One region of the Halomonas rhizosphaerae genome, then DNA from elsewhere that is predicted to be linked to it. Evidence: riboswitches for the same ligand, from Rfam matches in the RefSeq annotation. Region 1 holds a riboswitch; each other region holds the start of a gene.
The links. A riboswitch is a leader RNA that binds a small molecule or an ion and turns the genes downstream of it on or off. The one in region 1 is predicted to bind thiamine pyrophosphate.
Positions count from the first base shown of each region.

Region 2: linked by a shared signal. The riboswitch ahead of tenA (thiaminase II) and the one ahead of thiM (hydroxyethylthiazole kinase) in region 1 are both predicted to bind thiamine pyrophosphate.
Region 3: linked by a shared signal. The riboswitch ahead of QLQ86_RS11035 (SLC5/6 family protein) and the one ahead of thiM (hydroxyethylthiazole kinase) in region 1 are both predicted to bind thiamine pyrophosphate.

Region 1 covers NZ_JASCQQ010000005.1:9,062-13,310, reverse strand. The annotation lists gene QLQ86_RS01495 (CopG family transcriptional regulator) at 1-163, opposite strand, end outside; gene dauA (C4-dicarboxylic acid transporter DauA) at 359-2,113, shown strand; gene QLQ86_RS01485 (hypothetical protein) at 2,237-2,515, shown strand; TPP riboswitch at 2,556-2,656, shown strand; gene thiM (hydroxyethylthiazole kinase) at 2,694-3,500, shown strand; gene thiE (thiamine phosphate synthase) at 3,490-4,107, shown strand; gene QLQ86_RS01470 (DMT family transporter) at 4,112-4,249, opposite strand, start outside.
Region 2 covers NZ_JASCQQ010000039.1:302,255-306,503, forward strand. The annotation lists gene QLQ86_RS19985 (CDP-alcohol phosphatidyltransferase family protein) at 39-812, shown strand; gene QLQ86_RS19990 (YceI family protein) at 830-1,450, shown strand; TPP riboswitch at 1,507-1,641, shown strand; gene tenA (thiaminase II) at 1,712-2,380, shown strand; TPP riboswitch at 2,479-2,591, shown strand; gene thiC (phosphomethylpyrimidine synthase ThiC) at 2,674-4,249, shown strand, end outside.
Region 3 covers NZ_JASCQQ010000026.1:124,657-128,905, forward strand. The annotation lists gene QLQ86_RS11030 (hypothetical protein) at 1-810, opposite strand, end outside; gene QLQ86_RS11035 (SLC5/6 family protein) at 879-2,267, opposite strand; TPP riboswitch at 2,257-2,376, opposite strand; gene QLQ86_RS11040 (peroxidase-related enzyme) at 2,442-3,029, opposite strand; gene QLQ86_RS11045 (DUF3427 domain-containing protein) at 3,146-4,249, opposite strand, start outside.

The DNA of each region.
Region 1 (4,249 bases):
CGGGGCGCGTCTCGTACTCCACGCCATGGTCGCGCAGGTAGTCGCGGATCAGCTGTCGCACCACCTGGGAAGGGGTCAGGTCCTGGGCCGCACACAGCTGCTCGAAGGCCCGCTTCTTGTGCGGGTCGATCAGCAGGGTCAGGCGTGCCGTCTTCTTTTCCATCGCGATTCTCCGGAAGCATTATCATCAAATGTTAATGCGCGCTGCCGGGCGGGGCAATGCCGGGAACATGTTTGTCGATAATACTAACGACATGTTAATGTAATTCACATAAGCAACCGGATCACCGCCCAGGGTGGATGCGGCCACCGGCCCATCCAGGGAGGCGGGTGACCCCGTAACAAGGAGACCCCGCGCATGGCACGCCACCGACCGTCCCCGCGACTTCCCGGCATCGCCACCGGCCTGCGCGCGGCCTGGCGAGACGGCTACGGGCTGGACGACCTGCGCCGCGACGTCCTGGCCGGGCTGACCATCGGCACCGTGGCCGTGCCGCTCTCCATGGCCCTGGCGATCGCCACCGGCGTGCCTCCCCAGCACGGGCTATACACGGCGATCGTCGCCGGCGCCATCATCGCGCTGACCGGCGGTTCACGCTTCAATGTCTCGGGCCCCACGGCAGCCTTCGTCGTCATCCTCTTCCCGATCGTCCAGCAGTACGGCCTGGGCGGCCTGCTGATCGCCTCGATGATGGCCGGCCTGATCCTGGTGGCGCTGGGCCTCACCGGCATGGGACGCCTCATCCAGTACGTGCCCTATCCGGTGGTGCTGGGCTTCACGGCGGGGATCGCGGTGGTGATCGCGGTCCTCCAGGTGCCTGACTTCCTGGGCCTTCAGGTCGGCCAGCTGGGCGAGCACTTCGTCGAGAACCTGGGACGGATCGCCGCCTCGCTGCCCGGCCTGGAGCCACTGGAGCTGGGGATCGGGGCCTTCACCCTGGGGGTCATGCTGCTCTGGCCGCGCCTGCATCTGCCGATTCCGGCGCCCCTGGTCGGGCTGGTGGTCGGCGCGGTGGCGGCCTATGCGGTCAACCACGGGATCGGCGACCCGAGCACGGGCAACCTGGTGGAGACCATCGCCTCGCGCTTCACCTGGGAGGCTCAGGGCGAGAGGGGCAGCGGGATTCCCCCGATCGCGCCGAGTCTCGTGGCCCCCTGGCGACTGCCCGGCGCGGACGGCGAACCCCTGGCACTGGACTTCGAACTGATTCGCGCCCTGCTGGGTCCGGCCTTCGCCATCGCCATGCTGGGGGCGATCGAGTCGCTGCTCTGCGCGGTGGTGTCCGACGGGCTGACCCGGACCCGGCATGACCCCAACGCCGAGCTGATCGGCCAGGGGCTTGGCAATATCGTCGCGCCGCTGTTCGGCGGCATCACCGCCACGGCTGCCATCGCCCGTACCGCCACCAACATCCGCAGCGGTGCCCGTTCGCCGATCGCGGCGGTGGTGCACTCGCTGGTGGTGCTGCTGGCGGTAGTCGCGCTGGCCGGCCTGCTGGGGCTGGTGCCGATGGCCGCGCTGGCGGCGCTGCTGTTCATCGTCGCCTGGAACATGGGCGAGGCCCGCCACTTCCTGCACACCCTGCGCTCTGCCCCACCGGGGGACGTGGCCATCCTGTTGACCTGTTTTACCCTGACCGTGCTCTTCGACATGGTGCTGGCGGTGGCCGTGGGCATCGGGCTGGCAGCTGCCCTCTTCATCCGGCGCATGTCGCTGCTGACCCAGACCCAGCGGGTCGACAACGGGTCGCATGCCAGCATCGACGAGCTGCCCGCCGAGATCGCCCTCTACGACATCGATGGCCCGCTGTTCTTCGGCGCCGCCGAGAAGGCGCTCACCTCGCTGCACCTGGTGGACCCGAAGGTGCGGGTCGTCATCCTCGACATGCATGACGTGCCGAGCATGGATGGCACCGCCATCGTGGCCCTCCAGGCCCTGGTCGACGAGATGCATCGCCAGGGGGTCGCGCTGGTGCTGGTCGGCCTGCCGGCGCGCATCCTCGTCAAGCTGCGCCGTGCGGGCATCCGCCGCACGGCCGGCCAGCTGACGTGGTGCCGGGAACTGGCCCACGCCCGGAAGGTAGCCCTGCGCTGGCTCGCCCGTACTGCCTGAAGATCCACGATGCCACTGACACGCAACGGCCATCGCGCCTTAAGCGGACCTTAAGACGGCTCCTCTAGCGTCTGGTGAACGGGGAACAGGTCCCCGTCCATCGAACCACGAGGAGGCGACACCATGGGGACTGTCACGCGTGATACCCCCGCAGCGGAACACCTGGCGAGCGCTCGTCGAGCCGGCCTGCTGGTGGTGGCCGGCTGGCTGCTGCTGGCTACGGGCGTGCTGCTCGCCGACTGGGCAGCGGTGGAGCTGCCGCTGGGACTGATCGGCCTGGGTGCCGCGGCCCTGGCCCGGCTGTGGCCGAGCCCGGCCCTACAGTCGGACACCCTCGACGCCCTGTACAGCCTGACCCTGGCCAGCCTGATCACCCTCTCCGGCTTCCACCTGCTGGCCTGAACCCGGCCTTTACAGCCAGGGAGCGGGCAGGGATAGTGGAGCCTGACGACAGGGGCGCCGTGGCGACATCGCCACGGCTGAGACGCACCCTCGGAACCTGACCCGGATAATGCCGGCGGAGGGAGTCGTGTGGCCCCGGCCCTGCGCCGAGCCGCACCTCCCGCGCCGGGGAGGCCCCATGCTTGCCATCGATCCCGCCGCGCACCTGGCCCGGGTGCGCGAGACCAGCCCGCTGGTCCACAACATCACCAACCATGTGGCCATGAACAGCATGGCCAACGTGCTGCTGGCCATCGGCGCCTCGCCGGCCATGGTCCATGCCCGCGAGGAGGCCGCCGAGTTCACCGCGCTGGCCGGCGCCCTGACGATCAATATCGGCACCCTCTCGCCCCACTGGGTCGATGCCATGGAGGCCTCCGCCCTGGCCGCCGGGGAGACGGGGCGTCCCTGGGTGCTGGACCCGGTGGCGGTGGGCGCCACGCGCTATCGCCGCGAGACCGGGGCGCGACTGCTGGCGCTGTCGCCGGACGTGATCCGGGGGAATGCCTCGGAGATCATCGCCCTGGCGGGGCAGGCCGGCGGCGGGCGCGGCGTGGACAGCACCGACCCTGCCGAGGCGGCCCTCGACGCCGCCCGCCGGCTGGCCCGCCAGACGGATGGCGTGGTCGCGGTGACCGGCGAGGTGGACCTGGTCACCGATGGCCGACGGGTCGCCCGACTCAGGGGCGGCCACCCGCTGATGCCCAGGGTCACCACCCTGGGCTGCGCGCTGACGGGGGTGGTGGCGGCCTTCCTGGCCGGCGCCGATGACCCCTTCGAGGCGACGGTGGCGGCGCTTGCCTGCTACGCCGTGGCCGGCGAACTGGCCGGCGAACTTGCAAATGGCCCGGGCAGCTTCGCGGTGGCCTTCCTCGACGCCCTCTTTCACCTGGAGGGCGAGGCCCTGACCGAACGGGCCCGACTGGAGGTGGACGATGCGCCTTGATCTCTCGCTGTATCTCGTCACCGACCGCGGGCTCTGCGCGGGCCCTGGGCTGGTGGAGACCGTGATGGCGGCGGTGCGCGGCGGCGTGACGGTGGTACAGCTGCGCGACAAGCACGCCAGCGACGTCGAACTGATCGACCAGGCGCGTCGCCTGAAGGCCGCACTTTACGGCAGCGGTGTGCCGCTGATCATCAATGACCGGCTGGAGGTGGCCCTGGCCGCCGGCGCCGACGGCCTGCACATCGGGCAGGACGACTGCGACGTGGCCAGAGCCCGCGCGGCGCTGGGTCCGGAGGCGATCCTCGGGCTCTCGGTCCAGACCCATGACCAGCTCGCCCGCCTCGACCCGGCGCCGCTGGACTACCTGGGGCTGGGCCCGGTCTTCGCCACCCCCAGCAAGCACGACCACGCCGCGCCGCTGGGCTTCGAGGGCCTGGCTGCCCTGGTGGCCGCCAGCCCCCTGCCGAGCGTGGCCATCGGCGGCCTCAAGGCCGAGCACGTGGCCGCGACGCGGGACGCCGGTGCCCGCGGCCTGGCGGTGATCTCGGCGATCTGCGGCACCCCCGACCCCGAGGCCGCCGCGCGGGCCTTCCGTTCCCCGCGCTGAGGCGTCAGGAGGTCGGACGACGCTTCAGGGTGGTGCGTCGCTCGTGGTAGGCGATCGCCAGGCCACTGCCGATGATCAGGATGCTGCCGACGAACACCCAGAAATCCGGCATCTCGCCCCAGAACCACCAGCCCAGCAGCAC
Region 2 (4,249 bases), on a different contig from region 1:
TCTTCTACAATAATGATACGCCAATATTGGAATGCACAATGCAATACTGTCAATCGACCCGCGACCATGCCAGGGGGCCGGCCATCCCGATCGTCCGTGACCTTGGCGTCGGCGCCCTGATCCTGCTGGCCGCGACGACACTGCTGTGGTCGTGGGTCGGGGCGAGCTTCCGGGTACCCCTCCTGGCGATGATCACCTACCTGATCATGGCCGGACTCGTCGTGGCCTCGGCGCCCTCCCACTGGCGAAGACTGGGCTGGGCCAATCGCATCACCCTGTGGCGGGGGGCCCTGATTGCTCTGCTGGCCGGCACCCTGGCCGACCCCGACCTGCTGGCCCGAGACGCTGTCCCCCTTGCCGCCCTGGCCCTGCTGGTCCTGCTGCTGGATGGTGTGGATGGCTGGGTCGCGCGCCGCACATCCACGCAGAGCGACTTCGGGGCGCGCTTCGACATGGAACTCGATGCCTTCCTGATCCTGCTGCTGTGCCTGGCATTGCTGTTGCTCGACAAGGCAGGCCCCTGGGTGTTGGCCATCGGCGCCATGCGCTACGCTTTCGTTATCGCCGGACGCAAGCTCTCCTGGCTGACCGCGACCCTGCCGCAGAGTCGTCGCCGCAAGATCGTCTGCGTGTGGCAGGTTGCTGCCTTGATGATCGCCCTGCTGCCCGTCGCCGGCGCCACGACCACGAATTGGCTGGCCGGAAGCGCTCTGGCCGGCCTGATCTGGTCCTTCGGCGTCGATATCCGCTGGCTGTATCGCCATGCCCCGGCAAGGCGGGTGGAGGACTGTCGCGCCAGCAGTCACTCGTGAATCGAAAGGAAACCCTCATGCCTTTGCCCCTCAGTCATATCTCCCCTCCCGCATTGCCCATCGCCACAGGGCTCGTCCTGGCGCTGGGCGCATTCTCGATGCAGCCGGCCAGTGCCGAGCCACGCACCTACGAGATAGATCCAGAGCACTTCTCCATCGGCTTCCTGACCGAACACGTCGGCTACGCGGACACGCTCGGCATGTTCCTGGAAGGCCAGGGCGAATTCGTCTATGACGAGCAGACTCGAGAACTGCACTCCGGGAGAGTCGAGATCGCCACCGACAGCGTCTTCACCAACCACGAGGAGCGTGACAACCACCTGCGCAGCGACGATTTCCTCGACGCTCGCCGCTACTCGACGATCGTCTTCGAGGTGACCGACTTCGAGGCACGCAGTGACAGCGAAGGCACACTGGAAGGCGAACTGACCCTGCTCGGCGAGACCCGCCCCCTGACCCTGGACGTCACGCTCAACAAGGCCGACGTGTACCCCTTCGGCCACGGACAGCACACCCTGGGACTGTCGGCACGCACCACCATCGCCCGCAGCGACTGGGGGATGACCTACGGGGTCGACAACGGCATGGTCGGCGACGAAGTGGAACTGATCCTCGAACTGGAGGCGATCAGGCAATAGCCGATCCCGACAGATAGACGGGCTGGCAAGTCATGACCAGCCTGCTAGACTAACTCACTCGCTTGACGGGGTGCCGGTGAATCCGGCTGAGATAGCGCAGGGGTCTCTCCAGGAATGGACAGCACCCGAGCGCTGGTCCCGTGGAACCTGATCCGGCTCGTACCGGCGTAGGAATCAAGCGGTGAGCCAGTGCCTCTCCGGCAGCCCCATGGCCACCCTCCCCTCGCCCGACTCCGGATCGACACCGCTACCGGAGGCAAGATGGGCTCCCGCTTCAGTGACCTCACCGCCGCCTGCCAGGCCGACTGGCGCGCCTATATCGAACACCCATTCGTGCGCGGCCTGGGCGACGCCACCCTCGACGAGGGCGCCTTTCGCCACTACCTGCAGCAGGACTACCTCTTCCTGATCCACTTCGCCCGGGCCTATGCGCTGGCCGCCTACAAGAGTCGAACCCTGGCCGACCTGCGCCAGGCCCATGAGGGGCTCAAGGCGATCCTCGACGTGGAACTCGGCCTGCACGTGGACTACTGCCGCGACTGGGGCATCGCCGAGGAGGACCTCGCCGCCCTGCCCGAGGCCCGCGCGACACTCGCCTACACCCGCTACGTGCTCGACACCGGCCACCGCGGCGACCTGCTCGACCTGCACGTGGCATTGGCACCTTGCCTGGTGGGCTATGGCGAGATTGCCCGGTGGCTCACAACCCGGCCCTCCACCGTGCGCGGCCAGGCCAATCCCTATGACGCCTGGATCGGCATGTACGAAAGCGACGAGTTCCAGGATGCCATGCACGCCGAGCTTGAGTGGCTCGATGCGCGCCTGGCCGAGGTCACCCCGGGGCGCTTCCAGGAGCTGTCGGAGGTGTTTCGCGACGCCACGCGACTCGAGATCGACTTCTGGCAGATGGGGCTGGACCGCACCGACTGATGGCCTGGTGCCATCGCTGGCCCTATGGAAAGACCCGCGCTGGCTCTGGTCAGGCCAAACGCGGCGGGCAAGATACGTCTTGCCCGGGTAGTTGACCACCACGCTTGACGGGGTGCCGTTGAAGACGGCTGAGATCATGCAGCACCCGAGCATGGATCCCGTTGAACCTGAACTGGCTAGGACCAGCGTAGGGATCAAGCGACACGCCGCCACGGCGCTCCATGCCTGGCGGCCCCTGTCCTCCCCAGCTTGTCCTCCCTGACAACCCCATGAAACCCAAGGGAGAACACCGCATGAGCAAGACCGCCCACTTTCTCGCCGAGACCGCCCGCGTCGACGAGGCCGCTATCCGGCCGTTGCCCGGCTCGCGCAAGCGCTACGTCGAGGGCTCGCGCCCGGACATCCGCGTGCCCTTCCGCGAGATCTCGCTGTCGCCCACCCGCACCTCGGGGGCCGACGAGGAGAACCCTCCGCTGCTGGTCTACGACACCTCCGGCCCCTACACCGACCCGGACGCCGAGATCGACCTGCGCCGCGGCTTGCCCGAGCTGCGTCGCGCCTGGATCGAGCAGCGCGACGATACGGAACGGCTCGACGGCCCCACCTCCGAGTACGGCCGTCGCCGTGCCAACGATCCCACGCTCGCCCCGCTGCGCTTCGACCTGACCCGTACCCCGCGGCGGGCCAAGGAAGGCAGGAACGTCACCCAGCTGCACTATGCGCGCCAGGGCATCATCACCCCGGAGATGGAATTCATCGCCATTCGCGAGAACCAGCGGCGCCAAGCCCTGGGAACCGAGGAAGTCGAGCGCATCCTCGGCCAGCAGCATCCGGGCCAGGGCTTCGGTGCGCGGCTGCCGGAGGAGATCACCTCGGAGTTCGTGCGCCAGGAAGTGGCGGTGGGCCGCGCCATCATCCCCAACAACATCAACCACCCCGAGTCCGAGCCGATGATCATCGGCCGCAACTTCCTGGTGAAGATCAACGGAAACCTAGGCAACTCGGCGGTGACCTCCTCCATCGAGGCGGAGGTCGACAAGATGACCTGGGGCATCCGCTGGGGCGCCGACACCATCATGGACCTCTCCACCGGGCAGAACATCCACGAGACCCGCGAGTGGATCATCCGCAACGCCCCGGTGCCCATCGGCACCGTGCCCATCTACCAGGCGCTGGAGAAGGTCAATGGGGTGGCCGAAGACCTCACCTGGGAGGTATTCCGCGACACCCTGATCGAGCAGGCCGAGCAGGGCGTGGACTACTTCACCATCCACGCCGGGGTGCTGCTGCGCTATGTGCCGCTGACCGCCAAGCGCGTGACCGGTATCGTCTCGCGGGGCGGCTCGATCATGGCCAAGTGGTGCCTGTTCCATCACCGGGAGAGCTTCCTCTACACCCACTTCGAGGAGATCTGCGAGATCTGCAAGCAGTACGATGTCGCCTTCTCGCTGGGTGATGGCCTGCGCCCCGGCTCGGTGGCCGACGCCAACGACGAGGCCCAGATGGCCGAGCTCGAGACCCTCGGCGAGCTGACCCACATCGCCTGGAAGCACGACGTGCAGGTGATGATCGAGGGCCCCGGCCATGTGCCCATGCACCTGGTCAAGGAGAACATGGACAAGCAGCTCGAGGTCTGCGACGAGGCGCCCTTCTACACCCTGGGCCCGCTGGTCACCGACATCGCGCCGGGCTACGACCACATCACCTCGGGCATCGGCGCGGCGATGATCGGCTGGTTCGGCTGCGCCATGCTCTGCTACGTGACCCCCAAGGAGCACCTCGGCCTGCCCAACAAGGACGACGTCAAGACCGGCATCATCACCTACAAGATCGCCGCCCACGCCGCCGACCTCGCCAAGGGCCACCCGG
Region 3 (4,249 bases), on a different contig from region 1:
GAAACGGTCGTCGTGACTCCGGGTCTCGACGAGAAACACCGGGGCATGGTACGCCGCCAGGCGCAGCAGCGCCTCGCGCTCGAGCTCGACGAAGCCGAGCGGGCTGCGCGGCGCCTCGCGAAGCCACCGAGCGGCGGCGTCGGCATCCCGAGGCTGGCCGCTGGGCGGCGCATAGCGGACCAGGGGAGCCTCGGCCGGCATCGTCGCGAAGGAGGCCTCGAAGGTGTCCAGGTGGCCTGCCTTCCAGCGGTTGTAGCCGATGGCCAGGCCGAGGCGGGTCAGGGGATAGAGCCCCAGCGCCCGGCGCCAGGTCCGGTAGTGGTCGGGAGCCTCGACCGCCGCCCGCAACCGCTCGCGGGCCGGCCCGCTTCCCACCCCGGCCAGCAGCTCACGCTGCATCAGGCGCTCTGCGCAGGCATGGACGGCCTCGGTCGGCTCGGCGCCGGTCGGGAGTGGGTCCCGTCCGGCAGCCGGCAGGTTAGCGGCCTCGATGGCGCGCGCCTCGGCATCCAGCCCGCGCATCCGGGTCACCCAGTCGGCGAAGGCCGCGTCGGTGTCCAGTTCGTCACCCAGGCTCGCGAGCAGACGGTCGGTACGCAGGTAGGGGAAGCCGGCCACCCGGGCCGCCCCGGCATCGGTCACCCCGGCCTCTGCCACCGCCGCATCGAAGGCGGCCAGCCGCTCCAGGCAGCGGGCGTCCCGCGGGTCGCGGTCGACAACATCCGAGCGCCAGTCGGGACTGGCAGCACAGCCCGCCAGCAGCCCGAGCAGGAGAAGCACCCCGGGGCGCACCGGTGAGCAGACCTGCATGGCGCGATTCCTCGCGAACACGGATGGACCCCCTCAGCGTGGCCGCCCTCCGCCGAACTGGCAACGTCTCAAGCCGGACGCGCCTTCCCCGCCGGCCGGAGCCACGCGATCAGCAGGCTGACCAGGGTGGAGGCGAGAAGCGCGCCCAGGAACGGCGGCAGGGTCGGGATGCTGCCGGGGAAACTCGCCGCCAGCACGCCCGCCGCGGGGCTGCCCTGGGCGACCCAGCCCGGCAGGATGGCGCCGAGCATGCCCGCCACGCCGCCGGCCACCGCGGCCGTGGCGCTCATCCGCGACCAGAGCCCCAGCAGCACCGGCACCACGATAGCCGCACAGAGCAGGTCGGCGATCAGGAACAGCCGCAGCACCGAGAGCCCCTGCAGCGCCACGACCACCACCGGCACCATCAGCGCCACCGTGACCATCCGTGCCGCGCCGATGGAGAGCCCGCGCCGACCGGAGCCCGCCACCACCAGCGAGGCGAGGCCGTTCTGAAGGGTATCCACGCTGGAGGCGACCAGGGTGACCGCCAGCACCAGCGCCGGCAGGGCCAGCCAGCCCGGCGCCTCCGCGAGCAGCGCGAAGAAGGGGATCGGCGGCTCGCCCAGCGCCACGCCGGCCATGGCGGCCAGCATGCCGAGGCCGCCCACCGCCATCACCACCAGCACGGTGACGCCGCCGCCCAGCCAGGCCCCGCGGCCCAGGGCGCGATCGTCGCGCGCCGCCCACACCCGCTGCCAGTAGCCCTGGTGGAAGAGGTTGGCCGCGGTCACCGCGATCACCAGGGTCAGCGCCACGGCGAGCGCGCTGCCGGCGGGGATCGACGGCAGCGCGGCGTCCACCGGCATCTCGGGCAGGCGCATCAGCGCCACGCCACCGACCAGGGCCAGCAGCGCGATCAGCAGCCAGGCCTGCCAGCGGTCGGTGGCGAGGCTCGCCCGCAGGCCGCCCACCGCCGTGTAGAGCAGCGTGGAGACCGCCACGCCGATCACCACCAGCGCCGGCGGCACGTCGGAGAGCAGTGCGGTGATGGCACCGATGGCCGTCAACTCCGCGGCCAGGAAGCAGGCCATGTAGAGGACTGAGACCAGCGACACCCAGCGCCGCACCCCGACGCCATAGCAGGCCTCGGCGAACTCGCCGATGCTGCGCCCCTCGGGCAGGTGGCGGCGGATCGCCGGGCCGTAGAGCCCGAGCACGATGAACGGCAGCGCCGAGCCGATGGCATAGCCGGCCAGCGCCATCGGGCCGACGAAGGCCCCGATCTCGGGGGGCGCGAAGAGGATCCAGGCCCCCATCCCGGAGGCCAGGAAGGAGAGGCCCAGCGACTGGGCCCCCTGGGAGTTGCGCGCGGTAACATAGTCGTCGAGGGGGCCATCGGCCCGGCGGGCCCTGAGGCCCAGGAAGGCAAAGCAGAGCAGCGCCGCGCCGAGCACGGCAGACGTCAGGTAGGGCATGTCGCACTTCCTCCGCCGGTATGAACCGGATCAGGTTCCAGGGTCAGCGCCATGCGCTCTCTCAGCCCCGGCCGACACTCTCGGCGTCGAGACTCCCCTGGCGACAAGTGAATGGATTGTGGGACCTACCACTTGGTAGGTCAAAGTCAATCCTAACCTAACTGGCGGTATTCATCACTTCTCCCGCGGCACCCTCCCCATCAGGTAGAACTCCTCGTTCGGAGGTGTGCCGGTCAGGGTGACCAGACGGTTGGAGAGGCCGAAGAAGGCGGCGATGGCGCCGATGTCCCAGATATCATCGTGGGTGAACCCGGCCGTTTTCAGGCGGGCCTCCCACTCGTCGGTGAGCTCTCCCACCTCCAGGCCGCAGTAGAGGGCGAAGTCCAGCATAGTGCGATGGCGCTCGCTGATCGGCGCGGTGCGATGATTGATCGCCACCTGGTCGGCGAGCAGCGGGTCCTTGCTGTAGATCCGCACCAGGGCGCCGTGGGCCACCACGCAGTAGAGGCAGCGGTTGCGGGCGCTGGTGGCCACCACGATCATCTCCTTCTCCGCCTTGGTGAGCGTGTCGGACTCGCGCTCCATCAGGGCATCGTGGTAGGCGAAGAAGGCGCGAAACTCGGCCGGTCGGTGAGCCAGCATCAGGAAAACATTGGGCACGAAGCCGGCTTTCTCCTGTACCGTCAGCATGGCATCGCGGACATCATCGGGCAGGTCGTGGATCGATTCGGGGACGGAGAAGCGGCTGATCGGCGCGGACATGGAGGCTCCAGGCGTTGTGGTTGTTGGCAATGCCACCAAGTTATCAGTTAACGTCAACGTCAACATGCCGGCAAAGGTCGAACCTCCTCCGGTATTCCGCTTTGGCTACCCTGTCGCTATGCCGGCCTCGCATCCTCGAATAGCTCCGCGGGCATCGGATACTCCAGTTCCCAGGTCATGGCGATGGGACGATCTCCTTGATAGCCTTTCAGCGCCTTGGCCGGTCCCAAGAAGATAAACGGTGCCGTCTCTCCCTCGATCCGCTTGGTCAGGCGAGCGAAGAAGAGGATCGTATAGCCACGCTCTTCGAAATGGAGATAGTTCTGCCCCGTCGGGCTCTCCTGAGTGACGGTTGACTGGCTCTCCCAGTGCAACAGTCTTCGGCTGATGGGATAGTCGCGATAACGCGTGGTAGGAGAGAAGTCTCCCTCGTCCTTCTGGAAGGTGACCAAGTGGATATAGGCACGAATGTCCTTGGCGTGGATGACGCCCACCCCGGTGGCGCCCGGTTTCTCAAGGCTGGCCAATCCCAGAGCCGCCTTAATTTCGGCGGTGCCATAAACACCATGCAGTAGTAGCCCGCAGTCGAACGGCAAATCATTCAGGGGTTGCAGCGGTACTCGCAGATGGCCACGCCGCCAGGCGGCAATCTCCACGGCATCGGCCGCCACACTGGGGTTAGCGCGCCACTTCTGCAGCGACTGCTCGAGACTATCCACGCCGACCAGCCCGCCCTTCCGGGCCCACAGCAGATAGTGCAACGCCGTTTGCTGAGCCACGTCGTAGCGACCCAACGCCTCCTGAACCGTCCCGTCTTGACCGCCAATGTCCTCGAGGGCTCTCAAGAGCACTGGATCGCTACGCAAAGCGATACGCGGTAGCGCCTTGCGGGCCTGATCGAGGTCCGGGTCGGCAGGGAGTGGGTTGCGGTCGGCTATCGCCTTCCACTCCGACCAACTCCTGCGCGACAGCACCTGTACCGGTGACAGTCCCGTCACCTCCAGGAAACGCCCAAACGTCAGTGGCTGCCCTACTTCCTCCGGCCAAGTGCGCAGGGTCTCGGGGATAAACTGATTTAAGTCACTGAGCACCGCGCGAATCTTGCTTAGAACTCGCTCCCGAGCGACCCGTTCAAGCTGAATACTGCAGCCAGGGGGCAGGCTGGGGAACTCGGCCTCTACCTCTCGGTCAAGTCGCTGCCGCTGGCCGGAAAGCAATGC